DNA from 2 places in the Mesorhizobium sp. ESP-6-4 genome. Region 1 is predicted to be linked to the other one. Evidence: riboswitches for the same ligand, from Rfam matches in the RefSeq annotation. Region 1 holds a riboswitch; the other holds the start of a gene.

Region 1 (5,491 bases):
GCGCCGCTCGACAGGTCGGCTTCCTTCCAAATCTTTCGGCAAATCACGGTCCAGCCGGACCAGCATGGCCGGACCTAGCCATACTCCCCCGGACAAGGCAAGCAAACGCCGGATCGCCCATTGCCGGTTTGGCCATAAATTATGTCCGCTTCCGGGCAACATGTTGTGATCCGGCAACGGTGCCGCCTCGATCGCCGATATAGCGCCGGAACGCATCCGGTCCAGACCGATCGAAGAAATCCTCGGCGGGCCCGGCTGCCGCGATCGTGCCTTCGTCGAGAAATGCCACGTCCTGCCCGACGCGGCGCGCATCTTCCGGCTGATGCGTCACGAACAACACCGTCATTTCGCGCTCGGCATGAATGCCAGCCACAAGATCCAGCATATCGTCGCGCAGCGCCGGGCCGAGCGACGCGAAAGGTTCGTCGAGCAGCAAAACGGGCCGGTCGCGCAGCAGCACGCGCGCCAGCGCCACGCGCTGCCGCTCGCCGCCGGACAGCTCGCGCGGCAGCCGCTTTTCCTTGCCGGCAAGACCAACCCGCGCCAGCGCCTCGGCGACCTCGGCGCGATCGGCGTCGCCGAGTTTCAGCGACGGCGAGCGGCCGAGCCCGACATTGGCTTCGACGGAAAGATGCGCAAACAAATTGTTTTCCTGGAACACCATCGACACCGGCCGCGCCGAAGGCGGCGTGTTTCCGAGATCGACGCCGCCGATCAGGACCTTACCCGCATCAGGCGCTTCGAAGCCGGCTATCAGATTGAGCAGCGTCGACTTGCCGGAGCCGCTCGGCCCCATGATGGCGGTGATCCTGCCGGCCGCGAATTCGGCGTCGAAGCGGAAGGAGGATTCGCCATAGCTGAACGAGACGCCATCCAGCGCGACGGCGAGGCCCTTTTGCGCGGCGGTGCCGTCGATGGTCGTCATGACTTTCCTTCCCGCCCCAGCCAGTCGGCCGCGACCACCAGCATCAGGCAGACGAGGCCGAGCAGCAAGGCAAGTCCCGCGGCGTCGGCTGTCCTGTAGCTGCTCATGCGCGCCAAAAGCAGATAGGGCAAGGTCTGCACGGAATCGCTGCCGAACAGCGCGATCACGCCGAGATCGCCGAGCGACAGCGCCATGGCGAAGGCGAAGCCGGTGGCCAAGGGCCGCCTCAGCGACGGCCAGTCTATCAGGCTGAGTCGGTTCCAGCCGGTTATGCCGAGCGCAAGGCAAAGCCGCTCGTGGCGCTCGCTCGCCGCGTCATAGGCCGGGCGAACGGCGCGAATGGCGAAGGGCATCGCCATCACTGCGTTGACGGCGACGACCATGACCGGCGCGATGGCAAAGACATCGGTGACGTGGCGCAGCGCCAGAAACCAGCCGGCGCCAAGCACGATCGGCGGCACGACGAGCACGAAGCCGGCGCCGGTGTCGGCGGCATGTTCGAGCAGGCCCATGGCCCCGCCTGCCCGGCGCCGTAGGGCCAGCGCGCGCCGTGCCGCGATCAGCGCCAGCGACAGCGTCACGCTGAGAAGCGCCGCAAGCAGGGCAAAGCCGGCGCTGGTGAAGGTGGCGCGGCGCACCGCCGCTTCACCGGCCAACCGTCCGAGATCCGTCCCCAGACCTGAAAGCACGGTCGCCAGCATCGGTCCGGCGACGAACAGCAGGGCAAGCATGATGAGGCCGGCATTCAGCGCGCTTTCGATCCGGCCCGCCGAAAGGTAGCGGCGCGGCGCCACCGGCAGATTGGCATCACCGACCGTGTTGGCGCCGAGCCGCGTGAGTGCTGCGACCACGACGAAGGTGAGCGCGATCTGGAGAAACGTCAGTGTTACGGCCCGCGTAGGATCGAAATCGAAGCGCAGCGCCTGGTAGATGGCCACTTCCAGTGTCGTCGCGGCCGGACTGCCGCCGAGCGTCAGCACGATGGTGAAGGAGGTGATGCAGAGCATGAAGACCAACCCGGCAATCCCCGGCAGGGCCGCGCGCAGCACCGGCCATTCGATCAGCCGGAAGGCCGGCCAGGCACCCATGCCGAGCTGGCTCGCCAGCCGCCACTGGTCGGCGGGAACGGTGCCCAGCGCCTCGAGGAACAGGCGCGTCGCCAAGGGCAGGTTGAAGAAGACATGAGCGACAAGGATGCCGGAGAGGCCGTAGATCCCCGGCCAATCCGCACCGCCAAGTCTGGCGAGGACGCCGGCTAAATATCCGACCCGACCGTAGAGCGCCAGAATGCCGAGCGCGGCGACGATCGCCGGTAAGGCCAGCGGCAGGGTGAACAATTGCAGGATCAGGCCGCGACCTGGAAAGGCCGGATGCCTCGACAAAGCGCGCGCCACGAGCAGCGCCGGCGCGACCGACAGCAGCGTCGAGAGAGCCGCCTGCCACAGCGTGAAGCGGGCGACGCGCAGGAGATAATTGTCGAAGGCGGCGGCAGCGCCGGAGAGATCGTGCGCGCCTTCGACGGCGAGGCCGGCGAAGGCACCGCCGATGAGGAGGGCGATGGCCGCCAGCGCGACGACGCCGGCGGTGACGCGGGAGTCAGGGTGCACGGCGGCTTGCACGTTGCACCTTGGTGGAATTCAGCAAACGCCGTGTTCCTTCGCGCCCCCCTCTGTCCTGCCGGACATCTCCCCCACAAGGGGGGAGATCAGCAGCGCCCGCCCCTCGCTCATCACTGCAACGTCGCCAGTTGGCGAAACCGCCGATGACGGCCAATTTCCCCCCCTGTGGGGGAGATGTCCGGCAGGACAGAGGGGGGCGCCGTAGAGCGATCATCTTGCGCGAATAGCGATCCTACTTGCTCATCACCGCCAGCCACTCATCCACCCACGCCTTGCGGTTGGCGGCGACCTCCTGCGGGCTGAACAGCAAGGTCTTGGTCGGCTTCACCAGTTTGTCGAAGGCCGGGTTGAGCGGCTTGTCGGTCTTGCCGGCCGGGAACATCCAGTTGGTTTCCGGAATGACATCCTGGAATTTCGGTCCGGTCATGAAGGCGATGAACTTTTGCGCCAGCGGGTTCTTCGCGCCCGTCGTGGTGATGCCGGCAACCTCGATCTGCAGGTATTCGCCTTCCTCGAACGAGGCGGCCTGGTAGCGCTCGGTGTTCTCGGCCACCATGTGGTAGGCCGGCGAGGTGGTGTAGGAAAGCACCATTGGCGCCTCGCCCTTGGTGAACAGGCCATAGGCCTCGCTCCAGCCCGGCGTCACCGTCAGCACTTTCGATTTCAGCTTGGCCCAGGCTTCCGGCGCCTTGTCGCCATAGACCGATTTCACCCACAAGAGCAGGCCGAGGCCCGGCGTCGAGGTGCGCGGATCCTGGATGACGATCTTGTCCGTGCCGGCGCCTTCGACCAGTTCCTTCAGGCTCTTCGGCGGGACTTTAAGCTTCTGCGTGTCATAGACGACGGCGAAATAGCCGTAGTCGAAAGGCACGAAAGTGTCGTCGCTCCAGCCTCCAGGCACGTCGATGGCGGAGACTTCGCCATGCGGCACGAACAGTCCGCTCGCCTTGGCGTCGGCGGTGAGATTGGTGTCGAGGCCGAGCACGATGTCGGCCTTGGTGCCGGCGCCTTCGAGCTTGACGCGGTTGAGGAGCGCCACGCCGTCGGCCACCGAGACGAATTCGAGATCGCAGCCGCATTCGGCCTCGAATTCCTTCTTCACCGCCGGGCCGGGACCCCAATCGGCGGTAAAGCTTTCATAGGTATAGACGGTGAGCTTGTCCTTCGCAGCGGCAGGCGCGACGCCCGCCAGAAGCGAAACTAAGCCGGTTGCGAGAATGAGATGGGACAGTATTGCGCGCATATCGGCGCCTCCTTCGTTCGAGTGACAAGGAATTGAGGCGCCGGATCGTCCGAAACGTCTAATCCCTCCGCCGGTACAAACCGGATCAGGTTCAGCGGGTTGGCTTGATCGCCTCTCAGCCGGATCACGTCCGGCACCCCGTTAGAGCGTTTCGACAGATAGGCCCCGCCGAAGCAGCGCGCAAGCGGAAGTTTGCCGGGCAGCTAATGTTCGCCGGTAGCCTCGCAGCCGAAGCGCACGGCATCCCGCTTCCGTTTCGCCCGACGGGCTGGTAAGGGCGACGGCCATGGGCACATTCACCATCCTGCTTGCCGGCGAGCTTATCCGCACGCCCCGGCTCGAACGCCAGATCGCTGGCTCGCGCGTCATCGCCGCCGATGCCGGCATCGGCCATGCCCGCATGCTTGGACTTGTCCCCGAACTTTGGGTCGGCGATTTCGACTCGGTGCCGGCGAACCTGCCGGATGATCTCGCCGCCGTGCCGCGAAAAGTCTTTCCGGCCGAGAAGGACATGACCGATGGCGAGCTCGCCATAGCGGAAGCGCTTCAGCGTGGCGCCACCAGCCTCGTGCTGGCCGGCGCCTTCGGCGGCAAGCGCGCCGACCATGCCTTCCTGCATCTGGCGCTGGCCGTGCGGCTGGCCGAGGCTGGCACGACCGTGCTGCTGACCAGCGGCGCGCAGGAAGGCGCTCCCATCCTGCGCGGCAAGGCCAGCTTCGACTATGACGACGGCACCTTGTTTTCGGTGCTCGGCTTTTCCGACCTGTCCGGCCTGACGGTCACCGGCGCCAAATGGCCTCTCGACCGCGTCGAGGTGGCGTTCGGTTCCTCGCTCACTATATCAAATGAGGTCAAAGGGCAGCTTGGCATCGCGCTGGAGCGCGGCCGGGCCCTGCTTCTGGCCCACCCCTATCCTCTTCCAGAAAGTTGACATGGCGCCGCCACTCCTCAACCTCGACGACATTAAACTGACTTTCGGCGGCACCCCGCTGCTCGACGGCGCGGCGCTCAGCGCATCCGCCGGCGAGAAGATCGCGCTGGTCGGGCGCAACGGCTCGGGCAAGTCGACGCTGCTCAAGATCGCCGCCGGGATGATCGAGCCGCAGGATGGCGAGGTGTTCCGCCAGCCTTCGGCCACGGTCCGCTATCTGCCGCAGATGCCGGACATGGACGGCTTCGCCGACGTGCGCGCCTATGTCGAGGCGAGCCTTGGCCCGGCCGACGATCCGCATCGCGCCACCTATCTGATGGACCATCTTGGCCTGACCGGCGAGGAGCGGCCGAACGACCTGTCCGGCGGCGAGGCGCGCCGCGCCGCCCTTGCCCGCGTCATGGCACCGGAACCCGACATTCTGCTCCTCGACGAGCCGACCAACCATCTCGACCTTTCGGTGATTGAATGGCTGGAAGAAGAGCTCGCCCGCACCTCCTCCGCGGTGATCCTGATCTCGCATGACCGCCGCTTTCTCGAGCGCGTCACGCGCGCCACCGTCTGGCTGGATCGCGGCCAGACGCGGCGGCTGGACAAGGGCTTTGCGCATTTCGAGGAATGGCGCGACCAGGTGCTGGAAGAGGAAGAGCGCGACCAGCACAAGCTCGGCCGCCAGATCGTGCGCGAGGAACATTGGCTGCGCTATGGCGTGACCGCCAGGCGCAAGCGCAACATGCGCCGCCTCGGCGAGTTGCAAACCATGCGCCAGCGCT
Region 2 (5,491 bases), on a different contig from region 1:
TGATGGAGCCTTCCTGCATGACTGCGGCATCCTTAGGATTTCAAAGACTTGGGCAGTTTCAATGCCTTCCAATGCGGAGCCGATGCGAAGGTTCCGCCAAATCAATTAGTCGCCGCTGACGGAACAACACCCTGCCGGCGGCGTTTGCCCCGGGAGCTCCCATGTTCGACCTGCTCGTGTTTCCGCCCCTGCGGAGGCAGGGCGGAGCTCACCAACGCAACAGGAGAGAAACGATGAAAACCACCCTCATTCCAGCTGTCGCCGGCTTGGCTCTGATGGCCGGCATCGGCATCGCGGCCGCGGACGAGGTGATCGTCACCCCCGAGCAGCAGACCGTGGTCAAGGAATATGTCCACAAGCATCCGATCGCCTCGGTCAATGTGCTCGGCCTTGAGCTTGGCGTCGGCTCGACCGTGCCTGACACCGTCGAGTTGCAGCAGGTTCCGGACGTCCAGTACCGCTATGCGGTCGTCAACGACCATACGGTGCTGATCGATCCCGGCACGCGCCGCGTTGTTCAGGTGATCGAGTAGATCCAGCCCTGGAAGAGCCCGATCCTCCGAAGCACTGGGCAAGGATCGGGCTCTTTTCGCATCCGGGCATAAGGCCTAAGATAGGGCAGTGGTTTGGGAGGCAACGAAGCGCGGAAGGAGTCGTTGCCATGCATCATCCACACGTCGAATCACCTGACATCGCACGCCAAGTCGACAAGCTTTTGGCCGAGCATAGGACTGGCCTGCTGTCGATGCACGAGGCGATTACCCTGCTACGCCAGCGCACGGGGACCGACCGCTCTGACGCGGATTTAGCCGGATTGATTACAAAAAAGGCAGCGCATCTGGGCATCGCGGTCGTTACCGACGGACACTGAGCGAAATTGCCGTCCAGGTCGGGTCGCTTGTTCGTGATACCGAAGACGACACGCGAAAATTCGGCTAATGTTCGCGCCGGGGAACCGTCCCAACATCAGGAGGCGACAGTGACGGACGACAGGCACGAACGCATTCGCCAGCGCGCGCACGAGATCTGGGAGCAGGCCGGCCGGCCCGAAGGCGCTCATAAGGAGCATTGGGACCAGGCGACGGCCGAAGTCGATGCGGCCGGCAAGCCGAAAGCCAAGAGCCCGAAAAAGGCCGCCGCCGCCAAGGCCGACAAGCCGAAAGCGGCCAAGGCGGAGAAGCCCGCCAAGGGCCCGGCCAAGGCAAAGTCCCCCGCCAGGAAGACCAAGGGCTGACCGCCAGCCAAGGCCTGCCCCCTTTTCACCGATCATGTGACGGTGCGACGCTCCGTGTGAGAACTGTGCCCGGAGGCTATACCGACCATGCGCAAAGTCGTCTTGATCATGACCATGTCGGTCGACGGATATGTCGTAGGGCCGGTGGGAATGTCGACGGGCGGTTTTCCTGAACCGGCAGAGCTCAAGTGGTGGAAACTCGATCGCATCAGTCGCGCTGGCACACACATCATGGGCCGCGTGAGTTACGAGGAAATGGGGCCGTACTGGCAAAAATCCGAGGATGCCTATGCCGCGCCGATGAACGACATCCCCAAGGTCGTGTTTTCGAAAACGCTGAAAGAGGCGACTTGGCCAGAGTCCACTATTGCGAAAGGTGACCTGCACGAGGAAATCGCTAAATTGAAAAAGCAACCCGGCGGCGAAATTATTGCATGGGGCGGCGCAGAGTTCGCTCAGGCGCTGTCGAAGGCAGGTCTGATTGATGAGTATGTCATCCTGACTCGGCCGATCGCCTATGGCGGTGGCAAACCGCTATTCAGCGGTTTGACGGACGCGCTCAAGCTAAACGTCCTCGTGACGGCCGCTTACGATAACGGCACCATGCTTCGCATCTACGCTCCCCGCTGAACCGTCACGACCTCTGAGCGAAGGCTTCGACCATGGCGACCGGCTGACCGGCACGCTCGGCATCGCCGCCGCCAGCAGCCACGCCGGCGGCATGCGGGTTGCAATTAAGCTATAAGAGGAGGCTATCGCGTCCCTTGCTTTCCGGCGTATCGCGCGACCGCGCAGAGGAAGGCAAGCGCTGCCATGTCGCAAGCTGCGCGTGACGGCGACGGACCTTTGGCGAAAAGGACCGCGTCGGCAACCGGGACCGTCAGGCCATGCTTGCGGGCGAATGAAGTGACTTCGTAGGGCTGATCGTCAGGCTGTATGCCGATGTCGATTTGTTGGTCCATCAAAGCGAAATTCCTCCCTGGTATACGGCTTTACCCTCCTTCGCCTGCGCAGAATTAACGCCCGGCCGCTCGCCCGCGTCCACCAATTGGCGATTGTGTGAAACGATGCATTTTTCGAGGCCCAGAGCCGAGGGTTGCAGCGGCATGATTGTTCGCGTCGCTGGCGGCCTTGGAGTTCCTCCCTTCTCTAACGGAAGAGGTCAGAACGCTCTCACCACGCATCGCTCGATCGGGCAAACCTGACCCCCGCGGCGATCATCGCGCTTTCGCATTCGCTGATCAGCCTGAGGTTGCGCAAATACCGCGCCGCCGTCTCCGGCAGCCAGGCCGCGCACGCCTCGACATAGGCGCGGCCATGCACCAGCGTGCCGGTCGAAAGCCGCTCCTCCTTTTCGGCGATCACCTTCAGATATTGCCGGATGAAGCGGATGTCGTCGGCGATGTCCTGGCTGGCCATGCGCCAGGCACCGGCAAGGCGTTCGCGCTCGGCGAGCGGCAAAGGCGACAACAACGGATGGGAGAGGTCGGCAAAAGCGGCATGGTTCGCGGTGTTCAAGCAAATTCCCTCAAAGGAAGGCAAGTATCGTACTTTACGTACGAAACGCAATCAAGCGAGATTCGTACAATTTGAACGACAAAATAGGTTAGATAAAACGGTTATAACCGGCATCTCCCATAGGGAGATGGGCGCCTGGCCCAACTGACACCGCAAGAAACCGCTTTCCCAGCACCGCAAACAGTGCTTTAACCCCGCCATCCACAGGGGTGCTCCGTACGGTCGGGGCTGAGATGGTGGCGGCAAGCCTCCGGACCCTAAAGCTGATCTGGATAATACCAGCGGAGCGAGGCGGGCCATGTTTTCCGGCGCACAGATTTCCCTTTATCCCATGGCCGACGATTTCGTCGGCGTGATCCTTGGCGCGCTTGGCGCGCTCGATCCTTACCGCGACAGGCTGAGGATCGAAACCGACGATATCTCGACGCTGCTGGTCGGGCCGCCCGAGGTGCTGTTCCCAGCCATGCGCGACCTGTTCGTGGCGGCCGCCAAAAGCGGCAGGCACTGTGTGCTGTCGGCCGCCGTCTCGCGCGGCTGCCCCGGCGAGCCGGATGACCCGATCTGCCGCTCCGAGGAGATCGGCGGCCCGGCGATCCCGCTCGACGAACGCAAGCGCGCCGCGCTGCGCGCCGTCGGGGCCACGCTTTCGACCAACCAGCCGGTGGCGGCGCAATTCTCGCTCTATGTGATGGGCACCGGCGACCACATGGACGAGATCTATGGCTGCATCGACTTCCTGAAACGGTCGGGCGTCTTCGAACGCTCCAAGCATTTTTGCACCAAGCTGCGCGGTGACGCCGGCGCGGTGTTCGCCACGCTGAACGAAGCCTTCTGCCGCTTCGGGCCGGGCGCCGGTCACGTGACGCTCGACATCACCATTTCGGCGAACAGCCCGACCGCGGCTTGAGCGCAAGCTCGATCTATCGAGGTAGATGTCGTGGCTGTTTGGCTTGATCCATCGCGTGGGGGAGATGCCCCCAGTCCCATCTCGCAGGAGAGAGGGGAACCTTCGGCGATTGGCGAAACCCGAGGTGACGGCCAATCTCCCCCCTTGCGGGGGAGATGCCCGGCAGGGCAAAGGGGGGTGCTGTCCCGCCGGCCTCTCAACTGGTTGCGCGCGCGGCGTTCGCTAATTGCTTTCGCACAAGTTTCGAAAGCCGGCGTTCCTTCGCGCCCCCCTCTGGCCTGCCGGCCATCTCCCCCTCTAGGGGGGAGATCAGCCTTCACCACGACCGTCGCGAAGATCTTCCCCGCTGCGCTGGCTTTCGCTCTCCTTCTCGTCGCTTGGGAACTCTGCGCACGCCTCGGCGGCATCGCCCCCACCGTGCTCCCTGCACCCTCGCGCGTGCTGGCGCAGGCCTGGGAGAACCGAGCGGCACTGGCCGACAACACGCTTCCCACCATCTGCGCCACGCTGGCGGGCTTTGCATGCTCGCTCGTTGCCGCCTTCATCCTCTCGGCGCTGGTTGACTTCTTTGCCCCCTTGCGCCGCGCGCTGTTCCCGCTCCTGATCGCCAGCCAGACCTTGCCGCTGGTGGCGATCGCGCCGCTGGTGGTGCTTTGGTTCGGCTTCGGGCTGTTGCCGAAGATCCTGCTCGTGGCGCTGGTCACCTTCTTTCCGATGATGGTGGCATTGGTCGAGGGCTATGCCGCCACAGCCAAGGAAATCAGTCAGATGCTCGCCGCCATGGGAGCAGGGCGCCGGCGCATCTTCTGGCTCGCTCGGTTGCCGTCGGCGCTGACCTATTTCTTCGCTGGACTGCGCATCTCCATCACCTATGCGGTGGTCGGCGCCATCTTCGCCGAATATGCGGGTGCCGCCAAAGGGCTCGGCATCTATATGCTCAGCGCCAAGAACAATTTCCGCCCCGACCTGGTGCTCGCCGCCGTCGCGGTCAGCTCGGCGCTGACGCTCACGCTGTTCGGCCTCGCCGTGCTCGCCCAGCGTCTCGCCATGCCCTGGGAAAATGCAAAGAGCGAAAGGGCGGGGCGCTATGGCGACAAGCCTTCCCGGGAGGGCCGGCCATGACCCGGCTCGAGCTCCGCAACATGCGAAAAAACTTCGGCGCGCTAGAGGTTCTGGCAGGCATTTCGCTGCATGTCGAAGAGGGCGAGTTCGTCTCGATCCTCGGCCCCTCCGGCGCGGGCAAGTCGACACTGTTCCAGTTACTCACCGGCGCGATCCGGGGCGAGGGCGAGATGCGCTTCGACGGCGCGCCGCTCGATGGCGCCCGCTTCGCCTTCATGCCGCAGCGCGATGCGCTGATGCCGTGGCGGCGCGTCATCGACAATGCGACGCTGGGGCTAGAGGTGCAGGGCATGAAGCGCCGCGCGGCGCGCGAGCGCGTGGCCCCGTTGTTCGCCGAGTTCGGCCTTGCCGGCTTCGAGCGCGCCTGGCCGGCCGAGCTGTCCGGCGGCATGCGCCAGCGCGCGGCATTGCTGCGCACCGTCGTGCAGCAGCGCGACATGCTGCTCCTCGACGAGCCGTTCGGCGCGCTCGACGCGCTCACCCGCGCGGCCATGCAGCGCTGGCTGGAGACGATGTGGCGAAACCATCGCTGGACGGCGCTGCTCATCACCCATGACGTGCGCGAGGCGGTGCTTCTGTCCGACCGTATCTATGTGCTGTCGGCGCGGCCCGCGCGCGTGGTGCGTGAGGTGGCTGTGCCGCTGCCGCGCCCGCGCACCGAGAGCACGGCGTTTGCCCGCAAGGCGGCCGCGATCGAGGCCGGCATCCTC

What was found. A riboswitch is a leader RNA that binds a small molecule or an ion and turns the genes downstream of it on or off. The one in region 1 is predicted to bind thiamine pyrophosphate.
Region 2: another riboswitch for thiamine pyrophosphate. It lies ahead of LB523_RS24510 (Ykof family thiamine-binding protein); the one in region 1 lies ahead of thiB (thiamine ABC transporter substrate binding subunit).

What each region holds. Positions count from the first base shown of each region.
Region 1 covers NZ_JAIUGS010000003.1:307,212-312,702, reverse strand. The annotation lists gene thiQ (thiamine ABC transporter ATP-binding protein) at 140-925, opposite strand; gene thiP (thiamine/thiamine pyrophosphate ABC transporter permease) at 922-2,532, opposite strand; gene thiB (thiamine ABC transporter substrate binding subunit) at 2,777-3,787, opposite strand; TPP riboswitch at 3,833-3,938, opposite strand; gene LB523_RS08615 (thiamine diphosphokinase) at 4,074-4,718, shown strand; gene LB523_RS08610 (ABC-F family ATP-binding cassette domain-containing protein) at 4,720-5,491, shown strand, end outside.
Region 2 covers NZ_JAIUGS010000019.1:39,450-44,940, reverse strand. The annotation lists gene LB523_RS24540 (DUF982 domain-containing protein) at 1-19, opposite strand, end outside; gene LB523_RS24535 (DUF1236 domain-containing protein) at 234-533, shown strand; gene LB523_RS24530 (hypothetical protein) at 662-871, shown strand; gene LB523_RS24525 (DUF2934 domain-containing protein) at 980-1,234, shown strand; gene LB523_RS24520 (dihydrofolate reductase family protein) at 1,322-1,864, shown strand; gene LB523_RS24515 (hypothetical protein) at 2,408-2,752, opposite strand; TPP riboswitch at 2,948-3,060, shown strand; gene LB523_RS24510 (Ykof family thiamine-binding protein) at 3,051-3,659, shown strand; gene LB523_RS24505 (ABC transporter permease) at 3,996-4,781, shown strand; gene LB523_RS24500 (ABC transporter ATP-binding protein) at 4,778-5,491, shown strand, end outside.